Regions from separate parts of the Bacillus sp. THAF10 genome, predicted to be linked through region 1. Evidence: riboswitches for the same ligand, from Rfam matches in the RefSeq annotation. Region 1 holds a riboswitch; each other region holds the start of a gene.
The links. A riboswitch is a leader RNA that binds a small molecule or an ion and turns the genes downstream of it on or off. The one in region 1 is predicted to bind S-adenosylmethionine.
Positions count from the first base shown of each region.

Region 2: it holds a riboswitch for S-adenosylmethionine, as region 1 does, so the genes downstream of both, FIU87_RS17285 (methionine ABC transporter ATP-binding protein) here and FIU87_RS04820 (methionine ABC transporter ATP-binding protein) in region 1, are expected to answer to the same signal.
Region 3: it holds a riboswitch for S-adenosylmethionine, as region 1 does, so the genes downstream of both, metK (methionine adenosyltransferase) here and FIU87_RS04820 (methionine ABC transporter ATP-binding protein) in region 1, are expected to answer to the same signal.

Region 1 is NZ_CP045403.1:896,736-900,945, forward strand. It holds gene FIU87_RS04810 (MetQ/NlpA family ABC transporter substrate-binding protein) at 1-240, opposite strand, end outside; gene FIU87_RS04815 (methionine ABC transporter permease) at 256-906, opposite strand; gene FIU87_RS04820 (methionine ABC transporter ATP-binding protein) at 896-1,927, opposite strand; SAM riboswitch class I at 2,017-2,120, opposite strand; SAM riboswitch class I at 2,297-2,400, opposite strand; gene FIU87_RS04825 (hypothetical protein) at 2,594-3,199, shown strand; gene FIU87_RS04830 (hypothetical protein) at 3,214-4,005, shown strand; gene FIU87_RS04835 (anti-sigma factor) at 4,050-4,210, opposite strand, start outside.
Region 2 is NZ_CP045403.1:3,336,001-3,340,210, reverse strand. It holds gene FIU87_RS17300 (MFS transporter) at 1-303, shown strand, start outside; gene FIU87_RS17295 (hypothetical protein) at 424-759, shown strand; gene FIU87_RS17290 (diacylglycerol/lipid kinase family protein) at 817-1,707, shown strand; SAM riboswitch class I at 1,789-1,905, shown strand; gene FIU87_RS17285 (methionine ABC transporter ATP-binding protein) at 2,007-3,032, shown strand; gene FIU87_RS17280 (methionine ABC transporter permease) at 3,025-3,681, shown strand; gene FIU87_RS17275 (MetQ/NlpA family ABC transporter substrate-binding protein) at 3,701-4,210, shown strand, end outside.
Region 3 is NZ_CP045403.1:3,126,392-3,130,601, forward strand. It holds gene abc-f (ribosomal protection-like ABC-F family protein) at 1-1,059, shown strand, start outside; gene metK (methionine adenosyltransferase) at 1,256-2,455, opposite strand; SAM riboswitch class I at 2,632-2,795, opposite strand; gene pckA (phosphoenolpyruvate carboxykinase (ATP)) at 3,139-4,210, shown strand, end outside.

The DNA of each region.
Region 1 (4,210 bases):
GGTCTGAAATGCGTTTGCATCAATTTCCTTCTGTGCAAGGGCAAGGTTTGGCTGCACATAGTCATTAAAAGTGACAATTTCGATATTAATTCCTTCCTTTTCTGCTTTTTCAGCTACAAAGTCCCAAATTCTTGTGTCAGTACCACTTACGCCAATTTTTACTGTTTTCTCATCATCTGAGCAGCCTGCCGCTACCAGTAGTAATAAAAATAATCCTGCAAAACCTAGTAATTTTTTCATGATGTCTTTCTCTCCTTATCGTCTTCTAATTTTTTTTGATAAAATATTTCCGGAACTCTGAACACCCTGTACCAATACCACAAGGATGGCGACGGTGATTAACATCGTTACTTCGTCAAATTGCTGGTAGCCATAGGTAATGGCAAGATCACCAAGGCCACCCCCGCCAACAGCCCCTGCCATGGCGGATGCCCCAATAAGTCCAATGGTGGCGATCGTGATGGCTAAGACGAGGGAGCTTAATGCTTCTGGTAGCAAAAATTTGAAAATGATTTGCCTTGGTGTCGCCCCCATTGCTTCTGCTGCTTCCAAAACACCTGGCTCCACCTCGAGAAGTGAGTTTTCTACGAGTCTTGCAAAATATGGCGCTGCGTAAAAAATTAAAGGTACAGTTGCTGCTGCGGTCCCGATCGAGGTACCAACAAGCAATCTGGTAATCGGAATGATGGCAACAAGTAAAATGATGAACGGTATCGAGCGAAATACGTTTATGACAGGATTTATTAGGTTAAATAGGTAAGTATTTTCTAAAATATGTCCTTTTCTTGAAACCACTAGGAGCACACCAAGCGGCAAGCCCAGTAGGACGGAGAACAGTAAGGAGAAGCTTACCATCGATACTGTTTCAAGTAAGGCATCAATAATCTGATCTGGTCTAACTCGCATGTGCGTTCACCTCTTTCACTAGAACTTTTTCTTGTTGGATGTAAAATAGGGCTCTTTTTATTTCAGATGGCTCTCCTTTTAACTCCACGATCAAATTACCAAATGGAATTCCTTGAAGCTCTGTTATGTTACCGAAGAGCACATTGACGTCGACTTTAAATTTCTTGGCCACCTGAGACAAAAAGGGCTGGCCAGTGGAGGCACCAACAAAGTTAATGCGATAAACTCCTTGATGGTCATCTTTGTTGCTTACGAGCTCTAGAATCGATTTTGGCAGCTTGTCATTTAAGACGGAGCTGACAAAGTTGCGTGCTGTTTCTGTTTGTGGGTTAGAAAATAAATCAAATACTGTTCCATGCTCAATGATTTTTCCTTTTTCAATAACAGCGACTTTATCACAAATGTCGCGGATGACGGACATTTCATGCGTAATCATGAGAACGGTAATTTTGTAGTCCTTGTTTATTTTTTTCAAAAGCTCTAGGATGGAGCTTGTTGTTTGTGGATCAAGAGCGGAGGTTGCTTCGTCACAAAGCAGGACAGAAGGCCTTGTGGCAAGGGCTCTGGCGATACCAACACGTTGTTTTTGTCCGCCTGATAACTGATCAGGGTAATTGTCTTTTTTATCAGCAAGCCCGACAAATTCGAGTAGCTCCTTCACTCTTTCTTTTATTTCTGCCTTATTTGTACCACTAATGATTAAGGGCATTGCAACATTTTCATACACGGTTTTCGAGTTTAGAAGATTGAAATGTTGAAAGACCATGCCGATTTTTCGCTTGGCTTCGCGAATTTTTTTCGGGGAAAGCTGGGTTAAATCTACTCCGCCTATCAAAACCCTTCCTGAAGTCGGACGCTCAAGCAGGTTCACGCAACGAATGAGCGAGCTTTTGCCGGCTCCACTAAAACCGATGACACCGTAAATTTCTCCTTCTTCAATGTTGAGGTCAATACCATCAAGGGCATGAACCTCCTTATCACCACTTTTGTATACCTTTTTAACATCTTTAAATGAGATCATGCTGGGTGCTTCCTCCGTTTCTTGAAAAAATATAAAAAATACCCTTTTCTTGAAAAGACAAGAAAAGGGCATTGGGGGATCGATGCTCTTTCTTATCTTTCAAGCGAATTGCTTGATGGAATTGGCACAGTGCTCATGTAAGCCTGTTGCCGAGGTTTCATAGGGCCATTCCCTCCACCTCTCTGGATAAGAAAACAATTATAAAGTTGTTATACGTCGCTTATGACTTCCTAAGGGCGACCTTGAGCCTCCTCGGCTTTGCCTGCGGGGTCTCAAGATTGTGAAAAGATGCATTCGTCTATTACAAAAACAAAAAACCTCTTCCTACATAGATAAGAAGAGGTTTTTAGTCCGGGTGAACTTTTGCTCTTCTTATCTTTCAAGCGAATCGCTTGATGGAATTGGCACAGTGCTTATGCAAGCCTGTTGCCGAGGTTTCACAGGGCCGTTCCCTCCACCTCTCTGGATAAGAAAAAAGTTTTATTTGATTGATGCTTAGTTTAGTATGGTTTTTTTTGAGTGTCAATAGGTTTTTTTACAATAAATGATTGTGTAAACGCTTACGTCCTTGCTGGGCTTATTATGAAAATATTTTGAAAAATGAAACCTATGGGTGTTCCAATTCGTCATATTTAATGGGGATATATGGCAAAGGAGAGAAGTGAGTTGAAGAAGTCTAGTATTGTAATTAGCATTAGTTTTCTAAGTTTTATTATGGTAGTGGTAGCATTAATTAATACATATAAAATCAATAAAGGCTATGCAGAGTACCATTCTGCAGCGGTACGGAATGATACCTCTCATTTTATAGCTAGCTTTGAAGATAACGATAGAATTTTTAAAGCTATTTTGAACGAGGGGACTCTTTCTCAAGAGCAACTCGCTCAGGTGAGAGAAAACGTCTATGTTCAAGTGCGATATTATGAGGATTACCACGGACTGGCGGTCCACTTAGACCGTTATCAACATGATGCGTATTCGATTGCAAGTGCTGCGTTTTTAACAGAAGCCGTGTTCAACAGACAGCAGGGGCAACTTGAAATAAAAACTAGGATGGATGTGGACGATACCTTTGTTAAAAAGGTGGAAATGTTGGTCTTATTTAATAGTAACTGCATAAAAGAGCTTCATAGACGGACACAGCATTTGGAGCTAAATGAGGAAGGCAGTGCTGAGATTAGCATCACAGATGATTTTTGGATTGATATTTTACGAGGATTAAATCGCTTATCTTATGAAAAGCAAAGTGATCTACAGATGCTACTAAATTAAAGGGAGGTGCTTAGATGAAGTGGATGCTCCTTATTTGTGTGTTTTTGGTAAGTGGTTGTAGCTATAATATGAGTGTTGCGACGCTCAGTGAACAAGGAGAAATTGCAAAGTCTCATTTAGAAGGATTAGGCTATTCGATTGTTTCCTTTGAAGAGGAAGGGGAAATAGAGTTTAAACGGAACTTTGTCAATGTGATGCCCAATGACCAATTGCTAAGTGTGCAATACGGGGAATTAGATGATTATTTGGATGAAGTGATGGCTACTGTTCACTTTTTAGTCAGTGGTCATCCGTTAGATGATCAATATAAAAAAGGGAAAAGTCATGCAACCGTATTTCTGATTGAGAACAAGGTTGTTGGTGGGTGGTCCTTTCCGTATTCGGATGAAGCGTTAGCAGGTGCACCATATTCACTGGATGGAAAAACGAGAGAAGAAGTTCATGGCAGCAATGAAAAGTGGCTGGCGAAAAAAGAGAACGCCCAAAAGCTTCAGCCAGTAAAGGTAGAGAAGCGCACAGACGCTGGGTATGAAACGGTGAAAATAGTGGAAGCGGCCACAGAACTTCAACGATTGGAAGATTTCTTTGCAAATAGGTTCGGGGAAAGTAAAGTGAAAGTGGAGATGGTAAGAGACCCTGACTATCGATTTCACATGAACGGCTCCACCTATGCCTTGTGGGTTACCCCACTCGGCGATGGCATGGAGGTTGTAGTAGAGGGAGAAGCAAAGTATGCAAAGCTCTCAGAAGCTTCCGCAGCAGAGCTTTTTCCAATCATTACAGGGGAAAAATTCATTGCAGAATAAAAAAGCTCAAAGCCGCCAATATGGTGCTTTGAGCTTTTGCTTTTTTATAAACCTGCAGAAAGAAGTACTTTCCCTTCAGGCAATTCGTTTCCTTTTTGCGGCTCTAAGGTGATGGCAATGGTATCCCATTCCTTTACAGTTGTTTCATCGATGTTGTAAAGGACATACCCTTTTCCTTGGCTGTCGACGATAAAGTCACCAGCTG
Region 2 (4,210 bases), 1.6 Mb from region 1:
TTATTTAGGCAAGCCTTAATGAATGCGGCCAATCCAATCATTTCCTCCATGATGATGGACAAAGTGGATAACTCTTTAAAAGGTTTTGCTAATTCCATGAATCAAATGGTGTTTTCACTAGGTTGGGCAAGTATGGGGCCGGTTTCAATGGGCATTGTCTTAGTTTATGGGGAATATTGGGGATATTCGATTGTTTTCTCCATTACAGCTGTTCTTTATTTGACAAGCTCTATCTTCTTTTATTTGATGTTTAGGGAAAAATCGACGGTAAGTATAGCAAAAGCCGTTGTTAAGACATCATAGACTGACATATTTCTTGGGAAATGAAGAACAATTATCGGAAATTATCGGTAATTGTTCTTGTTATTTTAAAGGGTTTTTCTTTTGCGAAGAGGAATATTTCTTATAAAGGGGGTGGTTGGTGTGGTAAAAGAAATTCTGGAAATGTTTCTAAAAAGAGCGATGGCAAAATCGCATTTAATGGAAATTTTACCGTATTACAATGTCTGCTGCTGCCTGATTGTAGATGGAGAGAAGTTCATTTTTTCTGTTACCAAAAACCAATTACAGCTAGAAATAAAGCCAGTCTCCATTGACGTTAGTATTGAAGGATCGCGGGAAGAGGTCGTGAAAATGCTTAACGGAACTAAGATGAGGGATCTCAAGAGTCTCCAGTTTAAGGGGTCGTTTAGACAATATCTGCTGATGGATTCATTGTTTACCTTAGTAAACAAGCCAGTGCAAAAAGGCGTGAGCTAAAAAGGATAACCTACTGCTTATAGAGAATATAAAGGGTAGAAAAAGAGAAAATAGGCGGTGGGTTTTTTGTATTTTTTTATTGTCAACAAGATCTCAGGTAATGGAAGAGGTCTTAAGGTTTGGACAAAAATAGAGAAGTTAATGAAAGAAAAAAGGGTAGATTTTCTTGTAGAATATACAGAAAAGCAAGGACATGCTAAGGAAATCATTGGAAAACTAAAAAAAGAGGTTTCAGCTGTTGTGGTAATTGGCGGAGATGGAACGATTCATGAGGTCATAAATGGTTTAGTATATAAAAATATTCCTCTGGGCGTAATTCCATCAGGATCGGGAAATGATTATGCAAGAAGTATGAACATTCCCTTTGCACCTCATAAAGCATTAGAGCGCATCCTTACCTTTGAAGCTAAAAAGATAGATATTGGGAAGGCTGGAGATAGATATTTTCTATCCATAGCTGGGATGGGGTTTGATGGAAAGGTAGCAGAGGTAACAAATGCATCCTCATCAAAAAGCTTCTTAAATAAAATTCGCCTTGGAAGTTTAGCATATATCGTAAATATTTTTAAAGTTCTATTTACCTATCAACCTTCTGATGTTGTAGTTAACATAGACGGCAATGAAAGGATTTATAAAGATGTATGGCTCATTGCCATGGCGAACCTGCCTTATTATGGGGGCGGGTTAAAAATATGTCCAGAAGCGGATGCCCGCGATGGAAAGCTGGATATGTGTGTAGTTTCTGGGATCAGTCGCTTTGAGCTTTTGTTTGTATTTCCCCTAGTAATTAAAGGAGCACATGTAAAACATCGTCATGTTAGTATGACGAGGGGACAGAAAGTGTGTCTTAAACAAACAGGTAAAATGGTACTTCAGTGTGATGGAGAAATTATTAGCCACGAAAAATTCAAATTTAAAATAGAGGAAAAAGCACTAAATGTTTTATAGAAAGTTTTTAGTTGACAGTCTAATTATCACCATGATACGATAGCAATCGTTAATTCAAATTACCCAAACTTTATATTTTATCTCTTATCGAGAGTGGTGGAGGGACGTGCCCGATGAAACCCGGCAACCGTCAACAAGTAATTGTTGAAATGGTGCCAAGTCACACAAAGCGTTATTAATTGCTTTGGCAGATGAGAGGAAGGACCCTTTACATATAATCCTTTCTGCTCATTTGGCAGAAGGGATTTTTTAGTTTGGGGTACGCTAACTAGAGGACTATGAGAAAGCAGGTGTAGGTTTTGATATCACTTCAAGGAGTTACAAAGGTTTTTAAAACTAGAAACGGTCCCGTTACAGCCGTTGATAATATAGATCTATCCATTAATCAAGGAGAAATCTACGGAATCATTGGATATAGTGGAGCAGGAAAAAGTACCTTGATTAGAATGTTAAATGGATTAGAAACGCCAACTGATGGTGTAGTCGATGTTGCTGGAAGAAATTTCGGGAAAATTAAAGGCCCTGAGCTTCGTAAGGCACGCCAAGAAATCAGCATGATTTTTCAACACTTTAACCTATTATGGTCGAGAACAGTAAAAGAAAACATCGCCTTTCCCTTAGAGATTGCAGGTGTAGGACGTTCGGAACGAAATCGAAGAGTGGATGAATTAATTAAACTCGTTGGTTTAGAAGGTAGAGGAGATTCTTATCCATCTCAGTTAAGTGGAGGGCAAAAACAGCGGGTTGGAATTGCCAGAGCACTAGCGAACAATCCGAAAGTTCTCTTATGTGATGAAGCAACTTCTGCCTTAGATCCACAAACAACAGATTCTATTTTAGAGCTGCTTGTGGACATCAATAAACGATTGTCCTTAACGATTGTGTTAATCACTCACGAAATGCATGTTATTCGAAAAATTTGTCATCGTGTAGCAGTGATGGAAAATGGAAAGGTTGTTGAGCAAGGGGATGTTCTTCACGTATTCCGAAAACCAGAACAGGATATTACGAAACGTTTTGTCAAACAGGTAACAGAGCCTGAAGAAACACAAGAAACCATCGAGCATTTATTAGCAGAATATCCACGTGGGCAAGTGATTCAATTAACCTTTGTTGGGACTTCTGCCGAACAGCCGTTAATCACAAATTTGATACGTAAGTTTCCTATAGAAGTAAACATTGTGCAAGGGAAAATATCACAAACGCAAAATGGAGCATATGGTTCTTTATTTGTTCATTTAGATGGTGAGCAGGAAGAGCTTGAACGTGCCCTTGATTTTATTAAAGAGCAGCAAGTGGAGTTGGAGGTGATCACACATGCTTGAGCGGGTAAATTGGGACAAGATGTGGGATGCTACCGTTGAAACGCTTTATATGAGCAGTATCTCTGTTGTCGCTACGTTTGTTTTAGGAATCGTCCTTGGCTTACTGCTTTTTTTGACGGCTAAAGGAAACATATGGCAAAATCGTTTCATCAATGGTTTGGTCGCTGCTTTTGTTAATATATTTCGTTCTATTCCCTTTGTAATTTTAATCTTCTTATTGATTCCATTCACAAGAACGATTATGGGTACGATTATTGGGGCTAATGCAGCGCTGCCAGCTTTGATAATTGGTGCAGCACCTTTCTATGCAAGGATGGTAGAGATTGCTTTACGTGAAATAGATAAAGGTGTCATCGAAGCAGCTCGTTCCATGGGGGCAAAGACTACAGAAATCATTTGGAAAGTATTACTTCCGGAATCGATGCCAGCTTTAGTTTCGGGGATCACAGTTACAGCTATCGCGATTGTCAGTTACACTGCGATGGCAGGCATTATTGGAGCAGGTGGACTTGGAAACCTGGCCTTCTTGGATGGATTCCAACGTAATAATTGGGAAGTAACATTAGTATGTACCGTCATTATTTTAATTATCGTATTTATCATCCAATACATTGGTGATTTAATAACAAACAAATTAGACAAACGTTAACAGAAAGAGGGATGTACAGATGAAAAAGGTAATAAGTCTTTTTGCAGTCTCATTATTAATATTGGTTCTTGCTGCATGTGGAAATGGGGAAAAAGAAGGTGGCTCCAAGATAGAAGAAGGAAAATTAGTGATTGGTGCATCTAATGTACCTCACGCAGAAATTCTTGAAGAAGCAAAACCGTTACTTGAAGAAAAAGGAATCGAACTGGATATCCAAACATTTACCGATTATGTTATTCCAAATCAAACACTTCGTGATGGGGATATTGACGCAAACTTTTTCCAACACGAGCCATATTTAAAATCGCAAATTGAAGAAAATGACTACGATTTTGTAAGTGTAGGCGGCGTTCACATAGAGCCAATTGGTGTGTATTCAAAGAAATATGACAGCCTTGAGGATCTCCCAGAAGGTGCGGAAATTCTGATGAGTAACTCTGTTGCCGACCATGGCAGAATTCTTAGTATGCTTGAGGAAAAAGGACTTATCACGTTAAAAGATGGTGTGGAAACAACATCTGCAACTATT
Region 3 (4,210 bases), 1.9 Mb from region 1:
GCGATTAAAAGATTAAAAGAATGGGCCAATCAAAGCAACCCGCCAAACGCCGCCATGCACCGTCGTGCCAAAAGCATGGAAAAGGCATTAGATAGGATAGAAAAGCTTAAGCGCCCTACACTGGAAAAGAAAACAATGGGACTTCAGTTTGATGGAGGCGATCGTAGCGGCAAGGACGTGGTTGTTCTAGAAAGAGTGGGGAAATCATTTGGCAATAAAAGGCTGTTTCAAGAAATTAATCTTGCCATTTATTTTCAAGAAAGAGCGGCAATAATTGGGCAAAACGGCTCTGGAAAATCCACGCTTCTAAAAATAATGCTCGGTGACCTTCCCTCAGACAGTGGTCATGTTCAACTTGGTAGCAACGTGAAAATTGGTTATCTGTCTCAGCATGTGTATGAAGATAACCCTAATCAAACGCTAATCGAGGCATTTAGGGAAGACATTTCTATCACACTAGAACAAGCAAGACATGTGCTGGCCAAATTTTTGTTTTATGGAAGTGCTGTATTTAAAAAGGTAGAAAATTTGAGTGGTGGGGAAAAAATGAGACTTCGACTGGCACAACTGATGCATCAAGACATAAACCTGTTGATATTAGATGAACCCACCAACCATCTGGATATCGATTCAAGGGAAGTACTTGAAGATGCTTTGGAGGACTTTGATGGTACCATCCTTGCTGTTTCTCATGACAGGTATTTTTTAAATAAATTCTTCGAAAAAACATGCTGGCTAGAGGAAGGTAAGCTAACTATCTACGAAGGAAATTATCAGTATGCGAAGCAAAAACGGGAGGAAAAACTCTCCCTTATAGTGACTGAGCGACAAGAACGTAAAAAGAAAATCAGTGTTTCTCCAAAACGAAAAATAACTCCAGAGCCTTCATTAGAATGCTTGGAGCAACAATTAGAGAAGATAGAACATGACATTCTGCTAATTGAGGAAAAGATGAGTGTGGAACAGGATTTAGAAACTCTGCAGCATTTACAGCAAGAGCTGGAATCTATGGTAGCTCAGCAGGAACAAATTTATCAAAAGCTTGAAGAAGTAATATAGAAAGGCTCTTTTCTAGAAGATTGTTGTTTTTCCTTCTTTATTCGAAGAAATATTGCCACATGTTTAAATCTCCCTCCACGAAAAGAGCACGATAGCAACGTTGATTACGGATGTCATATCTATACGCAACAGCAACAAAATTTACGAATACATCCTATAGAAAAAACCCCGCCAACACAGCGGGGTTTTTTCTATATTATGCGTTTGCTTGCTCTTTCAGTGTGTCAGCTTTGTCTGTTTGCTCCCAAGGAAGGTCAAGATCGTTACGGCCAAAATGTCCGTAAGCAGCTGTTTGCTTGTAGATAGGACGACGAAGGTCTAGCATTTTGATGATTCCAGCTGGACGAAGGTCGAAGTTATTACGTACAAGCTCCACTAGCTTCTCTTCAGAAACTTTGCCAGTTCCAAATGTATCAACGGCAATGGAAACTGGTTGTGCTACACCAATTGCGTATGCTAATTGAACTTCACATTTGTCAGCTAATCCGCTTGCTACAATGTTTTTCGCTACATAACGAGCAGCGTAAGCACCAGAGCGGTCCACTTTTGTTGCATCCTTACCAGAGAATGCTCCCCCACCGTGACGAGCATATCCACCGTACGTATCAACGATGATTTTACGTCCTGTTAAACCAGCGTCCCCTTGAGGTCCACCAATTACGAAACGGCCAGTTGGGTTAATGAAGTATTTTGTGTTCTCATCAATTAACTCAGCAGGTACGACAGGCTTAATCACGTACTCTTTAATGTTGCGTTGAATACGGTCTAGAGAAACCTCTGGGTGGTGTTGCGTAGAAATAACGATGGTGTCGATGCGAACAGGCTTATCGTTTTCATCATACTCTACCGTTACTTGCGTTTTTCCATCAGGACGTAAGTAAGGAAGAACATCATCTTTTCTTACTTCTGTTAAACGACGAGATAGCTTGTGAGCAAGAGAGATTGGAAGCGGCATTAATTCTTTTGTTTCATTGCACGCAAATCCGAACATTAAACCTTGGTCACCAGCACCGATTGCTTCGATTTCCGCATCAGTCATTTGGCCTTCACGCGCTTCTAACGCTTGGTCAACACCCATTGCGATATCTGCAGATTGCTCATCAATGGAAGTTAAAACTGCACAAGTTTCTGCATCAAAACCATATTTTGCACGCGTGTAACCAATACCTTGAATGGTTTCACGTACGATTTTTGGGATATCTACATAAGTAGAAGTTGTAATTTCTCCAGCAACTAATACCAATCCTGTTGTGACAGATGTTTCACACGCCACACGTGCGTTTGGATCATTTGTCAGGATAGCATCTAGAATAGAATCAGAAATTTGGTCACAAATTTTATCCGGATGTCCTTCCGTTACGGACTCAGAAGTAAATAAACGACGTTGCTTAGTCATTAAAAAAAGTTCCTCCTTTTGTAGATGAAAAGCAGCTTACCCCTCTTCACGTACAATTGTTATAGTTGATACGGATCTCAGTTCCTATGTGATGTACGTTGTTAGCTTGTGTAAAAATAGAAAAAACCTTCCCACAAAATTTGAGGAAAGGTTTAAGTTCGAGAATCAGCCTTTCACTCTTATCGGTCAAGGTCTGTGCCTTGCTCAGGTTTAGCACCTTTTCTCAAGCGACCATACTTGGTCTAAAAATCATAGCGGCGTGCTATTTCGCGCTCGCTCATCCTTTGAGCAGGTTGCTGGGTTTCATAGGGCCTGCCCCTCCACCAGCTCGGAATAAGAGTATCCGTTCAAGGTTTTATATTATCGTAGGAAAACCTTCTATGTCAACAAAAAAGACAAAGAATTCGACAAGGAATTACAGGAAAAAAATACATGCCTTCCATTAGTGTTTCTTTAGATTCGCCAACACTATGAAAACATGTTACTCTGCTTGTAGAACAAATGAAATAAAGCGGTTACATTACCGTTGAATAAGCCTTTTTTTCACAAAATGTTAACGATTTACGATTTATTTTCATAAAATAACCTAATTAGTATGGACTATTAAGTTAAATGTGTTATACTTTTTAACAGATAAGAAAAACAACTAATTTAATATATAAATTGAAGGAGAGTTATCCATGATGAAAACGGTTGGTATCGATAATGGGTTGACAAAATTAGTTTACGGAAGCAATGTTCAGGTACAGCTGTCTGTTCCTCAATTAGTGGAGAAAGTCTTAAGCCGAAACGAAGGCAGCTTAACATCAACTGGTGCTGTCGTGGCAACGACTGGCAAATACACGGGTCGCTCCCCTAAAGATAAGTTTATTGTGGAAGAAGCAATCAGTAAAGAAAAAATTGACTGGGGTAGTGTAAATACTCCTATTTCTGAAGAAGTTTTTGACGCTTTATATCATAAAGTACTTTCATACTTAGAACAAAAGGATGAAATTTTTGTCTTCAAAGGCTTCGCTGGTGCAGATGAGAAGTATCAATTACCAATCCAAGTTATCAATGAATTTGCATGGCACAACCTTTTCGCACAACAATTGTTCATTCGTCCAGATGAAGAACAGCTGGCAAAACATGAAACCGCATTCAGCGTCATTTCTGCCCCAAATTTTAAAGCAGACCCAGCTGTAGATGGTACTAACTCTGAAGCTTTCATTATCATTTCCTTCAGCAAGCGTATTGTCCTGATCGGTGGTACAGAGTATGCAGGAGAAATGAAAAAGTCCATTTTCTCTGTAATGAACTACTTACTACCTGAAAACGGCATCATGCCAATGCACTGTTCTGCAAATGTTGGTCGTGAAGGTGATGTCGCCCTATTCTTCGGTTTATCCGGTACTGGTAAAACAACCTTATCCGCTGACCCTAACCGTAAGCTTATTGGAGACGATGAGCACGGATGGTCAAACACTGGTGTGTTTAATATCGAGGGTGGCTGCTATGCAAAATGCATCGGGTTAACTCGTGAAAAAGAACCACAAATTTTCGATGCCATCCGCTTTGGATCTGTTTTAGAAAATGTGGTCATTGACGGTCAATCTCGTCTCGCTGATTATGATAACTCTACCTTAACTGAAAATACACGTGCTGCGTACTCCCTTGATGCGATGACAAACATTGTTCAACCAAGTATCGCAGGACACCCAACTACTATCGTATTCTTAACTGCTGATGCGACAGGCGTACTGCCTCCAATCAGCA